One region of the Telluria sp. RT2P19 genome, then DNA from elsewhere that is predicted to be linked to it. Evidence: riboswitches for the same ligand, from Rfam matches in the RefSeq annotation. Region 1 holds a riboswitch; the other holds the start of a gene.
The links. Region 1 has a riboswitch for thiamine pyrophosphate ahead of AC56KW_RS18145 (TonB-dependent receptor). Riboswitches for the same ligand answer to the same signal wherever they lie in the genome.
Positions count from the first base shown of each region.

Region 2: it holds a riboswitch for thiamine pyrophosphate, as region 1 does, so the genes downstream of both, thiC (phosphomethylpyrimidine synthase ThiC) here and AC56KW_RS18145 (TonB-dependent receptor) in region 1, are expected to answer to the same signal.

Region 1 is NZ_JCASIL010000015.1:41,624-49,430, reverse strand. It holds gene AC56KW_RS18170 (MFS transporter) at 1-85, shown strand, start outside; gene dkgB (2,5-didehydrogluconate reductase DkgB) at 108-908, shown strand; gene AC56KW_RS18160 (glutathione S-transferase) at 911-1,624, opposite strand; gene AC56KW_RS18155 (hypothetical protein) at 1,691-1,915, shown strand; gene AC56KW_RS18150 (DUF535 family protein) at 2,458-3,351, shown strand; TPP riboswitch at 3,414-3,511, shown strand; gene AC56KW_RS18145 (TonB-dependent receptor) at 3,593-5,734, shown strand; gene AC56KW_RS18140 (AAA family ATPase) at 6,259-6,777, opposite strand; gene pnuC (nicotinamide riboside transporter PnuC) at 6,774-7,376, opposite strand; gene AC56KW_RS18130 (S46 family peptidase) at 7,469-7,807, opposite strand, start outside.
Region 2 is NZ_JCASIL010000004.1:265,415-273,221, reverse strand. It holds gene AC56KW_RS07535 (hypothetical protein) at 1-594, shown strand, start outside; gene AC56KW_RS07530 (hypothetical protein) at 591-998, shown strand; TPP riboswitch at 1,080-1,185, shown strand; gene thiC (phosphomethylpyrimidine synthase ThiC) at 1,260-3,185, shown strand; gene thiS (sulfur carrier protein ThiS) at 3,186-3,389, shown strand; gene AC56KW_RS07515 (thiazole synthase) at 3,403-4,221, shown strand; gene thiD (bifunctional hydroxymethylpyrimidine kinase/phosphomethylpyrimidine kinase) at 4,218-4,964, shown strand; gene thiE (thiamine phosphate synthase) at 4,976-5,590, shown strand; gene AC56KW_RS07500 (ion channel) at 5,628-6,341, shown strand; gene AC56KW_RS07495 (class I SAM-dependent methyltransferase) at 6,380-6,979, opposite strand; gene AC56KW_RS07490 (nuclear transport factor 2 family protein) at 7,012-7,365, opposite strand; gene AC56KW_RS07485 (GNAT family N-acetyltransferase) at 7,484-7,807, shown strand, end outside.

The sequences.
Region 1 (7,807 bases):
GCTCACGACCCTCGCCGGCTGGCTCGATCGGCGCGAAGGCGTGCCGGCCAAGGCAGCCGTGCGCGGCGCCGTCGTCACCCATTGACAAGTCGACAGGATACATGATGATGAACATGCCACAACTTGGCCTCGGCACCTTCCGCCTGCAAGGACAGGCAGCCATCGATTCGGTCGCTACCGGCCTCGAACTGGGCTACCGCCATATCGACACCGCCCAGATCTACGGCAATGAAGCCGAAGTCGGCCAGGCGCTGGCCGCGTCAGCCGTGCCGCGCGGCGAGGTCTACCTGACCACCAAGATCTGGACCGAGCACCTGGCCGCCGACAGGCTGGCGGCGAGCCTGAAGGACAGCCTGCACAAGCTGCGCCTCGAGCAGGTCGACCTGACCCTGATCCATTGGCCGTCTCCTGGCGGCGCCGTACCGGTGGCCGAATCGATGCAGGCCCTGCTGGCCGCGCGCGCGGCCGGCCTGACCGGCGCGATCGGCATCTCGAACTTCCCGGTGGCGCTGATGCGCGAAGCGGTGAGCGCCGTCGGGGCGCCGAACATCGCCACCAACCAGGTCGAGCTGCATCCCTACCTGCAAAACCGCAGCGTGGCCGCCTTCGCCCGCGCAGCCGGCATCCACGTCACCGCCTACATGCCGCTGGCCTATGGCAAGGTGATGCGCGACCCGTTGATCGGCGAGATCGCGCGCCGCCATGGCGCGACGCCGGCCCAGGTGACGCTGGCCTGGCTGCTGGCCAAGGGCTACGCCGTGATCCCGTCATCGACCAGGCGCGAGAACCTGGCCGGCAACCTGGCCGCGCACAAGCTCGTGTTAGGCGTCGACGACAGCGCCGCCATCGACGCGCTCGACGATGGCGCCCGCCTGGTCAACCCTGACTTCGCGCCGCACTGGGACTGAGCCTACTGGTCCAGTTCCGGATAGCGGCGGAAGATGCCTTCTTCATTGAACGGAATCCGCCGCTCCGACGCAAGATACGCGGCGATATTCGGCCGCGCGGCTACCCGGTCGCGCAGCCCGGTGAGCACGGGATACTCTTGCTCGATCGTCTTCATCGCATTCGGGAAGGCGTAGCGCAAGCCCTCGATAACCTGGAACAGCGACAGGTCGGCGTAGGTCACCTTGTCGCCCGTGAGGTAGACGCGCGGCTCGGGATTGGACAGCAGGCGCGCGAAATAGCCCATGAACTTGGGGACGCGCGACTCGATGAAGTCGGCCGAACGGCGCAGCGCCTCGGGCTTCTGGTCTTCGTAGTACAGGCTTGATGCGATCGGGTGATGGGTGTCATGGGCCTCGGTCACCAGGTCGGCGATGGTCAGCTGCAGCTGGTGCACCCACAGGCGGCCCGGGTCGGTGCGCGGCGCCAGGCCGTGCTGTTCGCCGAGGTACAGCAGGATATTGGCCACCTGGCCGATCACCAACTCGCCGGATTTCAGGAACGGCGGCGCGAACGCCGGGTACTCCTCGACCTCGAGCGCCGCCATCAACAGGTCGACGCCCCCTTCGCGGCGCGCCACGTCGACGTAGTCGGCGCCCGCCTCTTCGAGCGCCAGGCGGACGAATTCTCCGCGTCCCTGGATGCTTGGCCAATAGAACAGTTTGTACGGTTCAACCATGATGAATATCTCCCGTGTCCGTGAGCGAGCCATGGTAGCCGTAGCGGCCCGTACGTGCTGCACGGGATGAATCAGTGGCTGCTGCCTGTATGGTCGGTATCGCGCTTCATTCATGCATCCCGGAATTTCGTTGAAGGCTGCGACAGGGAAGTACCAGCCAGTGCCGCCGCCATGCAGCAGGGCATGGCCCCGGAAATTGATGGCACTGCCCGGTACGATGACGGCACGGGCGTGCTCGAAAGCGGGTGGCCTGGTGAAGCGGGTGAACCTGACATCGCCAATGTATGGTGAGGGTTTGGACTTGTGCGCGCTTGCCTGCATCGCGCTTCGTTGACCTCCCCATTGCAGCGCCCATGATGCTTGCATGTCCGGGTGCGCCGCGCTGGCCTGCGTTCTTGCAGGGAAAGTCACATCGACGGTGACAAGACTCACTTGGAAAGAGTTGTCGCTGCTCAGCAATACAGCAGCGGAGCGGGAACAACGGGCCTGGATGCAAGAGCAAGCCCGACTGGCGCGGGCGACTGCCCGATGGCACCCCAGCCCGCGGACGGGCCCGCCGGCGGAATGACGATGATGGGCTTGGCCGGCCGCAAACATGGTAGTCTTGTCATGCATGTCAAAAATAACCATAAGTTAATACGTCCAGAGAGCGCACCATGACTATCCACCCCTGCCCTGGTTCCCAAGCGCTGTTTGCCCTGCGTCCGGGCACGAGTTAGCATTTCGGCACATAATTGCACAGCGGAATTATTATTGCTATTACGCTGACCATGGCCCGCAATCGTCCAGCGGGTAGTTTGCAAGACAAGCCTTTATGCCGAATGGAGCGCTCGATGATCTTCGCTCGATTGACCCAACGCTGGCACGCGCTGCGCTATTGGCGCGAGCACCAGTCCCTGTCCCGCCTCAAGCTCGTGCGCCGCCTCGAGAACGCACCCGACGACGACCTGTTCCGCCATGTGAGCGGCCGCGATTACCTGGCGCGCGGCCTTGGCGTACGCGAACGCATGCGCTGCGTGCTGGCCCATTACCGCTTCGAGGAAGCCACCTTCAACGCGGCCTGGCGCCAGGCCGCGCATCATGGCGGCCTGGTGCTGTGGCAGCACGAGGACGATGGCGGCAGCTTCGTCATGCGGCTCGAGCACGCACCGCGCATCGACCCCGAGGGCGAGCTGACGATCTCGCTGGTCGTCGACGGCACGGTCCTGCACCGCCTGTCCTGGACCTGGGTCGAGGGCGCGGTGGTGGGCGTCGAGCCGCCGATCATTCCTTTCATCTCGCGCAACGCCGGCCTGTGGCGCGACGCCGGCGGCGCCTTCGATGCGTTCGAGCGCGTGTTCCCCAATAATTCGCCGAGCTTCTTCTGCTTCGCCGCCCTCCAGGGCGCGGTGCAGGCGCTGGGCTTCGACCGCGTGGTCGCGGTGCGCGGCAACGCACATGTGGCCTATGAGGCAGAGCAGGACAAGGCGTTCGAGAACGCCTACGACGGCTTCTGGCGCATCCTGGGCGGCGCCGAACTGGATGCGCGCAGCTATCTGGTCCCGCTGCCGTTCTACCTCAAGCCGCTGCAGGACATGCCGTCCAAGCACCGCAAGCGCGCGGCCCAGCGCCGCGAGCACTGGCGCGCGATCGGCGACGCGGCGTGCAGCGTGCTGCTGCGCCATCTGCTGACGCCGGCCGCAGCCCAGCCGGTAGTGGACGAAACGCCATCGACCGCCAGGGCTTGATCCTCGCGCATCAAGCCGTCTTGACAGATTCACCACGGCCACATTGGGCCGTGGTACACTCGCGCATTCGCTAGGGGTCCTGGAACACATTTCCGGGTGAGAGATACCCTTCGTACCTGATCTGGATAATGCCAGCGAAGGAAAGCGCAAAGCAGCACCCCGGTTCGTTTGCCCTTCCCCCACGTTGGCTCCGGCTTTGATAAAAGCTGCGCGCCGTGTGGCGCGCGAACACGAGCAAACCATGACATTCACTTCGAAGCACACCGTCCTCGCCTGCGCCATCGTGCAGGCGTTTTCCCTATCGTCGCAGGCATCCGCGCAACAGGCTGCGCCCCCACCCGTATCATCGGTCGTCGTCACCGGCAGCAAGTGGATCGCCCTCGACCGCGCCAGCGTCGGCGGTTTCTCCGACATGCGGCTGCTCGACTCCCCGGCCTCGATCACCTCGATGAGCCAGGGCCAGATGCAAGACCTGTCGATCCGCAGCGCCACCGACGCCGCCCGCTACGACGCCTCGATCGGCGACGCCTACAATGCGATCGGCTACGCCGAGCAGTTCTCGATCCGCGGCTTCGCGCTCGACAACGCCACCAGCTATCGCAAGGACATGATCGCGATCTCGGGCGACACCCAGATCCCGCTCGAGAACAAGGAACGCATCGAAGTCCTGCGCGGCCTGGCCGGCCTGCAGGCGGGCGTCGCCGCGCCAGGCGGGATGATCAACTTCGTCACCAAGCGCCCGACCAATGCGCCGCTGCGCCAGGCGACGGTCGAAGTGCGCGAGCGCGGCACTGTGTATGGGGCGGTCGACCTGGGCGGGCGCTTCGGGGACCGCCGCTTCGGCTACCGCATCAACGCGGCGGCGGAAGACCTGAAATCGTATGTGCGCGGCGCCGACGGCGAGCGCCAGTTCGCCTCGGCCGCCTTCGACTGGCAGATCACGCCGGACGCCCTGTTCCAGATCGACCTCGACCACCAGCACAAGGCGCAGGTCACGGCGCCGGGCTACCAGCTGATCCGCAATGAAGTCCTGCCGACGGGGATCTCGGCCAAGACCCTGCTCAACGACCAGCCCTGGACCCGTCCGGTCGACACCGACAGCAGCAATCTGGGGCTGCGCTTCGAGTACCGCATCAGCGATGCCTGGAACGCGACCCTCAGCGCCAACAAGCACTGGTTCAAGCGCGACGACTTCACCGCCTTCCCTTACGGCTGCAGCAACGAGGGCGACGGCTTCTATCCGGGTTATTGCTCGAACGGCGACTACGACGTGTACGACTTCCAGAGCACGGGCGAGCGCAAGACGCCGTGGGGGCTGCAGGCGATGCTGCAGGGCCGCGTCAACACCGGCGCGATCGGCCACGCGCTGACCGTCGGCGGCGCATATGCCGAACGCCACGACAGCTTCGGCGAGTACGTCTACGACTACGTCGGCTCCAGCAATATCTTCAACAACGCCATCGTGCCGCCGGTAGCGAGCGAGCGCGTGACGGGCCCGGTCATGGAGCGCCGCAGTACCGAAGAGCGTTCGCTGTTCGTGCAGGACGTGATGACATTGTCGCCGCAATTCTCGCTGCACGCCGGCGTGCGCTACGTGAAGCTCAAGCTCGACGCACTCGAGGAAATCGAGGGCGGCTGGGTGCACACGAAGGATTCGTTCGCGCTGCCGAACGTGGCGCTGGTGTATGCGCCGGCCCAGGACTGGCGCGTGTACGGCTCGATCAGCCACGGCCTGCAGTATGGCGGCATCGCGCCGATGGAAACCACCAACCAGAACACCGCCCTGCCGCCGAGCCGCTCGAAGCAGCTGGAGTTCGGCGTCAAGCGCAATGTGAACGAGCAGCTGGCGCTGTCCGGGGCGCTGTTCGAAATCCGCCAGGGCCTCGAATACACGAACGCCGCCAACACCTTCGTGCGCGCCGGTGAGCAGACCCATCGCGGCGTGGAGCTGTCGGCGATGGGCAAGGCCACGCCGAGCCTGAACTACAGCCTGTCGCTGATGGCGCTCGATACCGACCAGAAGGACACCGGCGACGCTGCGACCGAAGGCAAGCGCGTGACCAATGTGCCGGAGCTGCGCACCACGGCGTGGGTCGAGTATGCGGTGCCGCACGTAGCGGGCCTGAAGCTTGACGCGCAGTGGCAGTATTCGGGCAACAAGGTATTCGATCCGGCCAACCGCGTGAAGGTGCCGGGGTATCACGTGGCCGGCTTCGGCGCGTCCTACCTGCTGCGCGCGGGCGGGCTGAACACGATCATCCGCGCGCGGGTGGACAATGCCTTCGACAAGTTCTACTGGCGCGATGTGACGCAGTCGCTGGGTGGGTATTTGCTGCCGGGGGCGCCGCGCACGTTCAGGTTGTCGGCGCAGATCGATTTCTAAGAGCGTTATCGCCTCGCGGATCACTTCGGCCACCAGCACCAGGTCGCGCCCGACCGGGGCCGGCAATGCACTGGTCGGAGTGTTTTCCTCGGCCAGCGCGGTGAACAGCTGCGACGCCGGCTCGGAAATGCGCGGCACCAGGCCCGACGCGCAGCCGGGGCGTCGCCGAGAAGGTCGCGCCGCGGGCGGCGCGCAAGCTGCTGCAGGATGCGGCGAAGGACCAGGTCGCGATCATCGCCTTCCTCGGCGGCGGCGCGCTGCCCCGGGTCCATGGCGGCAAGGTGGACAAGCTGATGGCGGCCGGGGGCCGCTTCAACGCGCCCGATCCGGACTTCAACCCACGCCAGCGCGCTACGCAGCAACGACGTGGTGCGCCGCACCGGCGCCGCTTCGGTCGAGGTCTTCGGCGACCCGGGCGATCTGGTGGTGAGCTTCTTCGGCGTGCGCGAGCGCGGCAAGCCACAGCCGCAATCGTGGCGCGCTGGCGGTCAGCCTGCCGAAGGCGTCGCTCTTTCGGCCGGCCGTCACGGCCGGCCGAGCAGCCCCTCGACTTCCCGCATCCGCTGCGGCAGGTCGCCCGCCAGGAGCGTGTAGCCGATGCCGCGCACGGCCAGCGTCTCGAGCAACATCCGGTGCACCTGCTGGCGTACCTCCTCCGATTCGCGCTGCAGGCCATCCGGCTCCCACGGCGTATCGGGCGCGGTCACGAAGGTCCATGCATAGTCATGCCCGGCGTCGAGCGCCGCCAGTTGCACATCCACCCTGTCCCAGTACACGCGGCTGTACAGCGCCGTCATCAGCGGCGTGGTATCGCAGAACAGGAAGCGGCGTGCGTCCAGGGCCGCCGCATCCTCGCGCGCGCGCTGGGTCAGCGCGATGCCGTACTGGTCTTGCTCGTGCGGCACGCGTTTCCGGGTATCGACGAACTCGCGCAGGTACTCGGGCACCCACACCGTGCCGTAGCGGCGCGCCAGCGCCTCGGCCAGGGTCGACTTGCCGGACGATTCGGCGCCGAGGAGCGCGACCCGTTGCACGCCGCTCATGGCTGCCTGCGCGCCAGCGCCGTCCAGGTGCGCAGGCCGGCGACCGCCAGCAGCACGAACACGCCGTACAGCACGGCCGTGAGCACCAGGCCCTTGTACAGGTAGAGGCCGACGTACAGGATGTCGACCGCGATCCACACATGCCAGTTCTCGACCTTCTTCTTCGCCAGCAGCAGCTGGCCAACCAGGCTGCCCGCGGTCAGGAAGCCGTCGGCATGCGGCACGTCGGTGTCGGTGAAGTTGTCGAGGAAGGTCGACAGGATCACGAAGCCCAGCAGCCAGGCCGCCAGCGACCAGGCGCGGCCGCCCGCTTCGAGGAAGGTGGGCGCCAGCGGCGTCGCGCTGGCGCCCGCGCTGCCGTGCAGCCACTGGTACCAGCCCCAGATCGAGGCCGCGACGAACACGAACTGCAGCCCCATGTCGCCGTACAGGCGCGCATCGTAGAACACCACCGCATAGGTCGCGGACGAGGCGATCGAGAACAGCCAGGCCCAGTGGACCTGGCGGATATTGAGGATGACCGTGGTGGCCGCCAGCAGGAAGGAGATCAGTTCCAGCGGCGAGGTCGTGAGACCGGCGAGGATGAGGGGTTCGTTCATAGTGTTCACGTAAGAACGTCGTTCCCGCCTGCGCGGGAACGACGTGTGTGGTGCAACTCAGGGGTCCGGCGCACCGACCTGCGAAGTCCCGGTTACTTCTTCGGGTACTTGATCGTCATTTCCTCGAGCAGGTTGTCGGCATGGTCGACTTCCTTCATTACCCACAGCATGTAACGGATGTCGACGTGGATCGCGCGCGTGATGGCGGTGTCGAAGTACCAGTCCTTGGTGATCGATTCATAGGTCGAATCGAAGTTCAGGCCAATCAGTTCACCGTTCCTGTTCATCACCGCCGACCCCGAATTGCCGCCGGTGGTATCGGCGCTCGACAGGAAGTTGACCGGTACCGTGCCCAGCGCCGCATCCTTGAACACGCCATGGCGCCTGGCCTGGATCGCTTCCTTGAGCGGGGCCGGCACGATGAACGGATC
Region 2 (7,807 bases), on a different contig from region 1:
CTCGGGGTAAACGACGCGGCGCGCGACAGCGCCTATATCGGCTACGGCAAGGGCGGCTTCTATTTCGACCAGCCGGGGCAGTACCGGGTGCGCGCGGCCTATGCGGCGCTCGACGGCTCGCAGGTGTTGTCGGATATCCTGACGATCCGGGTGCGCTATCCGGTCACCGCAGACGAAGACACGCTGGCCGAACTCTTCCTGGGCGACGACCAGGGCGTGCTGCTCTACCTGCAGGGTTCGGACAATCCGTCCCTGCGTTCCGGCAACAACGCTTTCGACGAGGTGATCGACCGCTTCGGCGCGCATCCGATGGCCACCTATGCACGCATGGTCAAGGGCATCAATGCCGGACGGATGTTCAAGACCGTCAACGCGGGCCAGGGCAGGCCGGTGACCGTGCGCGCCGCGAACAAGGAGGAAAGCATCGCCTTGCTCTCGGGCGCTACCGAAACGCACGTGCTCGATCCGGTCTCGCAAGACGAAGTGCGCTACAGCCTTGCCTGCATCCAGAAGGAGAGCGGAGACGACAGTGGCGCGCAAGACACGCTGAGCCAGATCACGACCCGGGTCTTCGGGAGGCCTGACGACGAATGATGCGCCAGGCCTGGATTGCAGTCATGCTGGTGCTGGGATGGTCCGGACAGGCTTGCACAGGGCGCGGCCTGTCCGGCAAGCCCGCATCGACACTCGAAGAGGGGAAGGTCATGACATTACGCGTGAGGCTGGGCGAAGGCTTCCAGAACAATACCGTGAGCGTACGGATCGACGGCGCCCAGGTGTACGGGCGCTCCGGCGTCAGCACCGACTGGACGATCGCGCGCGCCGATGCGGTCGACATCAAGACCGGCGCCGACAGCGTGCAGCTCGAAGTGTCGGTCGATGGCGGGCCGCCCGCGGTGCGCGCCATCGAACCGGCGCGCACGCCGTTCGTCGAGGTGCGCTTCATGAACGGCGAGCTGCAGTTGCATGCGCTGGAACAGGAGCCGCCGATGATGTAACAAACCCCATTGATTTTCTGCCCATCCAAAAACGATTGGGCTATAATCGGCCGATGCTGTGGGAGCCCAGGCTTTCACGGCAGCAAACGCTAGGGGTCCTGCGCGTCGTACAACGGCACGTGGGTGAGAAATACCCTCCGAACCTGATCTGGATAATGCCAGCGAAGGGAAGCAGCCGAATCGATGCAGGTGCGCACACATCCGTGTTCGCCTTGCCGTATCCGGCACCTCCTTTGCTGGCTCCGCAAGCAAGGGAGCCACATGAACGCACCTCTGAAGTCATCCCGGATATTCGACGCCGCCACCGCCACGGTGGACAATGCGGCCGTCAATCCCCTACCCAACTCCCGCAAGGTCTATGTCGAAGGCAGCCGGCCCGATATCCGCGTGCCGATGCGTGCGATCAGCCAGTCGCCCACGCCGGACAGTTTCGGCGGCGAGCCCAATCCGCCCCTGTTCGTCTATGACACCTCCGGCCCGTATACCGAGCCGGCCGCGGCCATCGACATCCGCAGCGGCCTGGCGCCGATGCGCCAGGGCTGGATCGCCGAACGGGGCGATACCGAGCAGCTGGATGGTCCAAGCTCGCGCTATGGCCAGGCGCGGCTGAACGATCCGCAGCTTGCCGCGCTGCGCTTCGACCTGCAGCGCGCGCCGCGCCGCGCCCGCAGCGGCGCCAACGTGAGCCAGATGCACTATGCGCGCCAGGGGATCATTACGCCCGAGATGGAATTCATCGCCCTGCGCGAAAACATGCAGCGCAAGCAATACATCGCTTCGCTGGAGTCCTCGGGCCCGATGGGCCAGCGCGTGGCCGCGCTGCTGGGCCGCCAGCATCCGGGCCAATCCTTCGGCGCCAGCATCCCGGCCGAGATCACGCCCGAATTCGTGCGCTCGGAAGTCGCGCGCGGCCGCGCCGTCATCCCCGCCAACATCAACCACCCGGAGCTCGAGCCGATGATCATCGGCCGCAATTTCCTGGTGAAGGTCAACGCCAATATCGGCAATTCGGCCGTGACCTCGTCGATCGGCGAGGAAGTGGAAAAGATGACCTGGGCCATCCGCTGGGGCGCCGACACGGTGATGGACCTCTCGACCGGCAAGCATATCCACGAGACGCGCGAGTGGATCCTCCGTAACAGCCCGGTGCCGATCGGTACGGTGCCGATCTACCAGGCGCTGGAAAAAGTCAACGGCAAGGCCGAGGACCTGACGTGGGAAATCTTCCGCGACACGCTGATCGAACAGGCCGAGCAGGGCGTGGACTACTTCACCATCCACGCCGGCGTGCTGCTGCGCTATGTGCCGATGACGGCGAATCGCTTGACGGGAATTGTCTCGCGCGGCGGCTCGATCATGGCCAAGTGGTGCCTGGCCCACCACCGCGAATCATTCCTGTATACGCATTTCGAAGACATCTGCGACATCATGAAGGCGTATGACGTCTCGTTCAGCCTGGGCGACGGCCTGCGTCCCGGCTCGATCTACGACGCCAACGATGAAGCCCAGCTGGCCGAACTGAAGACCCTGGGCGAGCTGACCCAGATCGCCTGGAAGCACGATGTACAAACCATCATCGAGGGCCCCGGCCACGTGCCGCTGCACCTGATCAAGGAAAACATGGACTTGCAGCTGGAACAGTGCCACGAGGCGCCGTTCTATACGCTGGGACCGCTCACCACCGACATCGCCCCGGGCTACGACCACATCACCTCGGGTATCGGCGCCGCCAATATCGGCTGGTACGGCACCGCGATGCTGTGCTACGTGACGCCGAAGGAGCACCTGGGCCTGCCCGACAAGAACGACGTCAAGGACGGGATCATCACCTACAAGATCGCCGCGCACGCCGCCGACCTCGCCAAAGGCCATCCGGGCGCCCAGCTGCGCGATAACGCCCTGTCGAAAGCGCGCTTCGAGTTCCGCTGGGAAGACCAGTTCAACCTGGGCCTGGATCCCGACAAGGCGCGCGAATTCCACGACGAGACCCTGCCCAAGGATTCGGCCAAGGTCGCCCACTTCTGCTCGATGTGCGGCCCGCATTTCTGCTCGATGAAGATCACCCAGGAAGTGCGCGAATACGCCGCCGCCAGGGGTGTGCAGGGAGATTCGGCATTGGCCCATGGCATGCAGGAAAAGGCCATCGAATTCGTGAAGAACGGCGCCCAACTGTACCGGGAGGTATGAATGACGCCGATCGAAGTGAACGGGGCGCCGTGCAGGGTGCCGCCGGGCCAGACCCTGTGCGGCCTGCTGGAGCAGCTGGGCTTGACGGGGCAGGGGATGGCGCTCGCGGTCAACCGCGAAGTGGTGCCGCGCCAGCAATGGCTGCACCGGCGCCTGCAGGAAAAGGATCGGGTGGACATCGTGCGCGCCATCGGTGGCGGCTGACAGGAGACAAGACATGAATGCATTGAACGACATGAACGCCAGGCTGGAGAACGACGACGTGCTGACCATCGCCGGCCGCGCCTACCGATCGCGCCTGCTGGTCGGCAGCGGCAAGTACCGCGACCTGGAGCAGACCCGCGAGGCGACCCTGGCCGCGGGCGCCGAGATCATCACGGTGGCGATCCGCCGCGTGAACATCGGGCAGGATCCGAACGCACCGAGCCTGCTGGACGTGCTGCCCCCGAGCGAATTCACCATCCTGCCGAATACGGCCGGCTGCTACAACGCGAAGGACGCGATCTACACGCTGCAGATGGCGCGCGAGCTGCTGGGTGGCCACAAGCTGGTCAAGCTCGAGGTGCTGGGCGACCAGCAGACCCTGTTCCCGCACATGCCCGAGACCCTGGTGGCGGCAAAAGCGCTGGTGAAGGACGGATTCGACGTCATGGTCTACTGCAGCGACGACCCGATCCAGGCCCGCATCCTGCAGGAAATCGGCTGCGTGGCCGTGATGCCGCTGGCGTCGCTGATCGGCTCCGGCATGGGCATCGTCAACCCGTGGAACCTGTCGCTGATCATCGAACAGGCCACGGTGCCGGTGCTGGTCGACGCCGGCGTCGGCACCGCGTCGGACGCCGCCATCGCGATGGAGCTGGGCTGCGACGGGGTGTTGATGAACACCGCGATCGCCGCCGCGGGCGATCCGGTGCGCATGGCGCGCGCCATGAAGCACGCGGTGCTGGCCGGCCGCGACGCCTACCTGGCCGGCCGCATGCCCAAGCGCTTCGCGGCTTCGCCCTCGTCGCCGGTCGAAGGGAAGATCACCGGATGACGGCCTGCGTGCTGGTGTTCGCCGGGCTCGACCCCGGCGGCGGCGCGGGCCTGGCGGCCGATATCCTGGCGATCGCGGCCCAGGGCGCGCACCCGCTGCCGGTGGCGACCACCCTCACCGCCCAGGACAATAACCGCGTCCATGCGGCGAGCCCGGTCGACGCCGCCTGGATCGCGCACCAGGCCGCGCCGCTGCTGGCGGCGTTCGAGGTCAGGGCCGTCAAGCTCGGCATCCCGGGCAGCGCCGCCAACGCGCAAGCGATCGCGGACATCATCCGCGCCCTGCGCGCGCGCCGGCCGACGCTGCCGGTCGTGCTCGACCCGGTGCTGGCCAGCGGCCATGGCGACGCGCTCGGGCAGGGCGATGCCGTCAAGGCGCTGGGCGAACTGCTGGCGCTGGCGACGATCGTCTTGCCCAACCTGCCCGAAAGCGCGGCGCTCGGCGTCGAGGCCAGCCGCCAGATGCTGGTCACCGGCGGCCATGCCGCGGGCGACACCGTCGTCAACCGCTGGCTGGTCGATGGCAGCGAGGCGCGCGCCTGGCATTGGCCGCGCCTGCCGCACGCCTACCATGGCAGCGGCTGCACCCTGGCCGCGGCGCTGGCGGCGCGGCTGGCGCTGGGCGACGCCATGGAAGCGGCGCTCGACGCCGCCCAGACCTATACCCACCACGCGCTGGCGCAGTCGTATGCGCTGGCGCCGGGGCAGCGCATCCCGCGCCGCCTGCTGCAATCAATCAGCTGAAAGGAGTCCGTATGCGCGGCTTGTACCTCGTCACCCCGAACTGGGACGATACCGAACGACTGATCGCCGTCACCGACGCCGCCCTCGGCGCCGGCGCCGCGCTGGTCCAGTACCGCCACAAGGAAGCCGTTCCCGACCTGCGCCATGAGCAGGCGACGGCGCTGCTGGCGCTGTGCCGCCGCCATGGCCGGCCGCTCGTCATCAACGACCACATCGACCTGTGCCAGGCGATCGATGCCGACGGCGTGCACCTGGGGCATACCGACGGCGGCGTTCGCGAAGCCCGCACGCTGTTGGGCAAGGACAAGATCGTCGGCGCCTCGTGCTATGGCGAGCTGGCGCTGGCGCGCGCGGCGGTCGAGGCCGGCGCCAGCTACGTCGCCTTCGGCGGCTTCTATCCGTCGGCGGTCAAGAAGTACACCTTCGTCACGCCGCCCGAGCTGCTGGACCAGGCGCGCGCCGAGTTCAGCGTGCCGATCGTGATCATCGGCGGCATGACCCCGGCCAATGCGGCGCCACTGGTCGCGCGCGGAATCGACCTGGTGGCGGCGATCACCAGCGTGTACGGCGCGCGCGCGCCGGCCGAGGCCGCGCGCGCTTTCGGCGCGCTGTTTACTTCCACCTGAACCTACAATGGGCGCATCGCGATTACTGTCGTCAGCCATGCGCCCATTGCTCCTGTTCGCCCACACCCGCCGCCACCCGTCCGCCATCCTGCTGCTGGTGCAGCTGGTCGGCATGCTCGCCTATCCCTTCATCGAGGGCACGCCGGCCGGCCGGGTAGCCTTCAATGTGTTCGGCATCGTGGTGCTGGCCTTCACCATCCGCATGGTGCGGCGCACGCCGGGCGAGGTGCGGGTGAGCTGGGCGCTGGCGGTGCCGATCATCGGCCTGCTGCTGGCGCAGATCCTGTTCGGCCTTGAGCACTTGCTGGCCTGGTCGTCCGGCCTCGAGGCCCTGTTCTATTTCTACGCGGCGGGCAGCCTGATCGCCTACATGATGGACGACGAGCTGGCCACCACCGACGAACTGTTCGCGGCCGGCGCCACCTTCACCCTGCTGGCGTGGGCGTTCACCCACATGTACGTGCTGCTGCAGGAAGTCCATCCGGGTACCTTCGCGGCCGCCGTCAATGCCGGCGCGCCCCGCACCTGGACCGAGCTGAACTACCTGAGCTTCGCGCTGCTGTCGAGTACCGGCATCGGCGACGTGATTCCGCTGACCGTGCATGCACGCGCGCTGGCCAGCGTCGAGATGTTGATCGGCTTGATGTACCTGGCGGTGGTCGTCGCGCGGCTGATCGCGTTTACCACGCGTAACCGGATCGCGGTGGGGCGGGCGCGCAAGCGCCGCATGGAGGAATGGGAGAGGGACTAGGGGACGCGGGCGCCGAAGCGGTATGCCCAGCGCCTCATTCAATCGCGTTCGGCCTGGTCCGACCAGCGGGCTGCGTCGAAATAATGATTGTCACCCTCGTCCATGTATGTAGTCATGAGCCGCATGCCTGCCCCGGCAAGTAGCCGCCGGTATGCGTTCTCACCAAGCGACAGGGAATGCTGTCCTGTTTGCATGTCTTTCCATTCGCACGGTTGACGCGGCGCGCTGAACAAGAAACGCCCGCCTGGTTTCAGCGCATTTCCAACTTTAGAAATCAGCTTGCCTTGCTCATCTTCTGGCAGCAGGAACATCAGCCCGACTGCCACGACACCGTCGAAGGTCCGACCGAAAAAAGCACTGTCCTGCACGGTCTCACACACTGCACGCGCACCGCCAAGTCGTTGGCGGAATAGGGACACCAGCGTTGGAGACGCATCGATTCCAAACACCGTCAGACCCTCGGCCACGAGCGTTGAGGCAATCGGCACACCCGATCCGCAGCCGAGATCCAGGAGATCCCCGCCTGGAGGCAGACCTTTTGCCCATTGCCTCGCGACATCGCTACCGATGTCGGAACGGGCGGCGGCAAATGCCATGGCCACGTTTTCCCAGCCATCGATCCGATCCTCGGTCAACATCTACTCTTGTCAAATGACGGTGATGCAGACGATCACTGATGAACAGGCACGACGAAGGCGCGCAACTCGGCCATCTTGCCGTCACGAAAGCGCCAGACATCGCTGTAGGCGTTCTGTACCGGTCTTCCTTGCTCGTCCTTCGATTCGATGTCGCCGATCGCCACGACTAGGTCGCCCTCGGCGACCAGTTCGCGCAGCGTGAACCTGGGCGGCTCGGCATACCCGTCCACCATCCAGGCGCGCACCGCTTCCTTGCCGTGCAGGGTCTCGCCACCGACCGTCGACCAGACGAGGTCGTCGGTGCAGTACGACAGGAATTGTTCATTGTCGCCGCGGCTCACCGCTGCGTTGGCCTGCCGCAGGACATTCTTGTTGAGTTCGGACATATCAGCTCCTCTCGGCTAACAAGTTCGAGTGTACCCATGGTTGTCAATACAGGGCGCTCGGCAGTTGGCGCCCCGCTGCCTGCTAAAATCGTCTTCCGACAATAAACAGGATCCAACCATGGCCCGCCTTGCCCCAGGTGTCACCGTCAGGCCATTCCTGGCCGAAGAATGGCGGGCCTACCGTGCGCTTCGCCTGCGCGCGCTGGCCGATGCGCCGGATGCCTTTGGCAGCACGCTGGCGGCCGAAGAGGCGCTGGCGCCCGATACCTGGGCCGCGCGGCTGGCGCGCTCGACCACGTCGGGCGTCGACCGTGCGCTGGCAGCCGAGGTGAATGGCGAGCTCATCGGCCTGGCCTGGGCCAAGGAAGACGCCGGCGATCCCGGAATCGTCAACCTGTTCCAGATGTGGGTGGCGCCAGAGGCGCGCGGGCAGGGCGTGGCC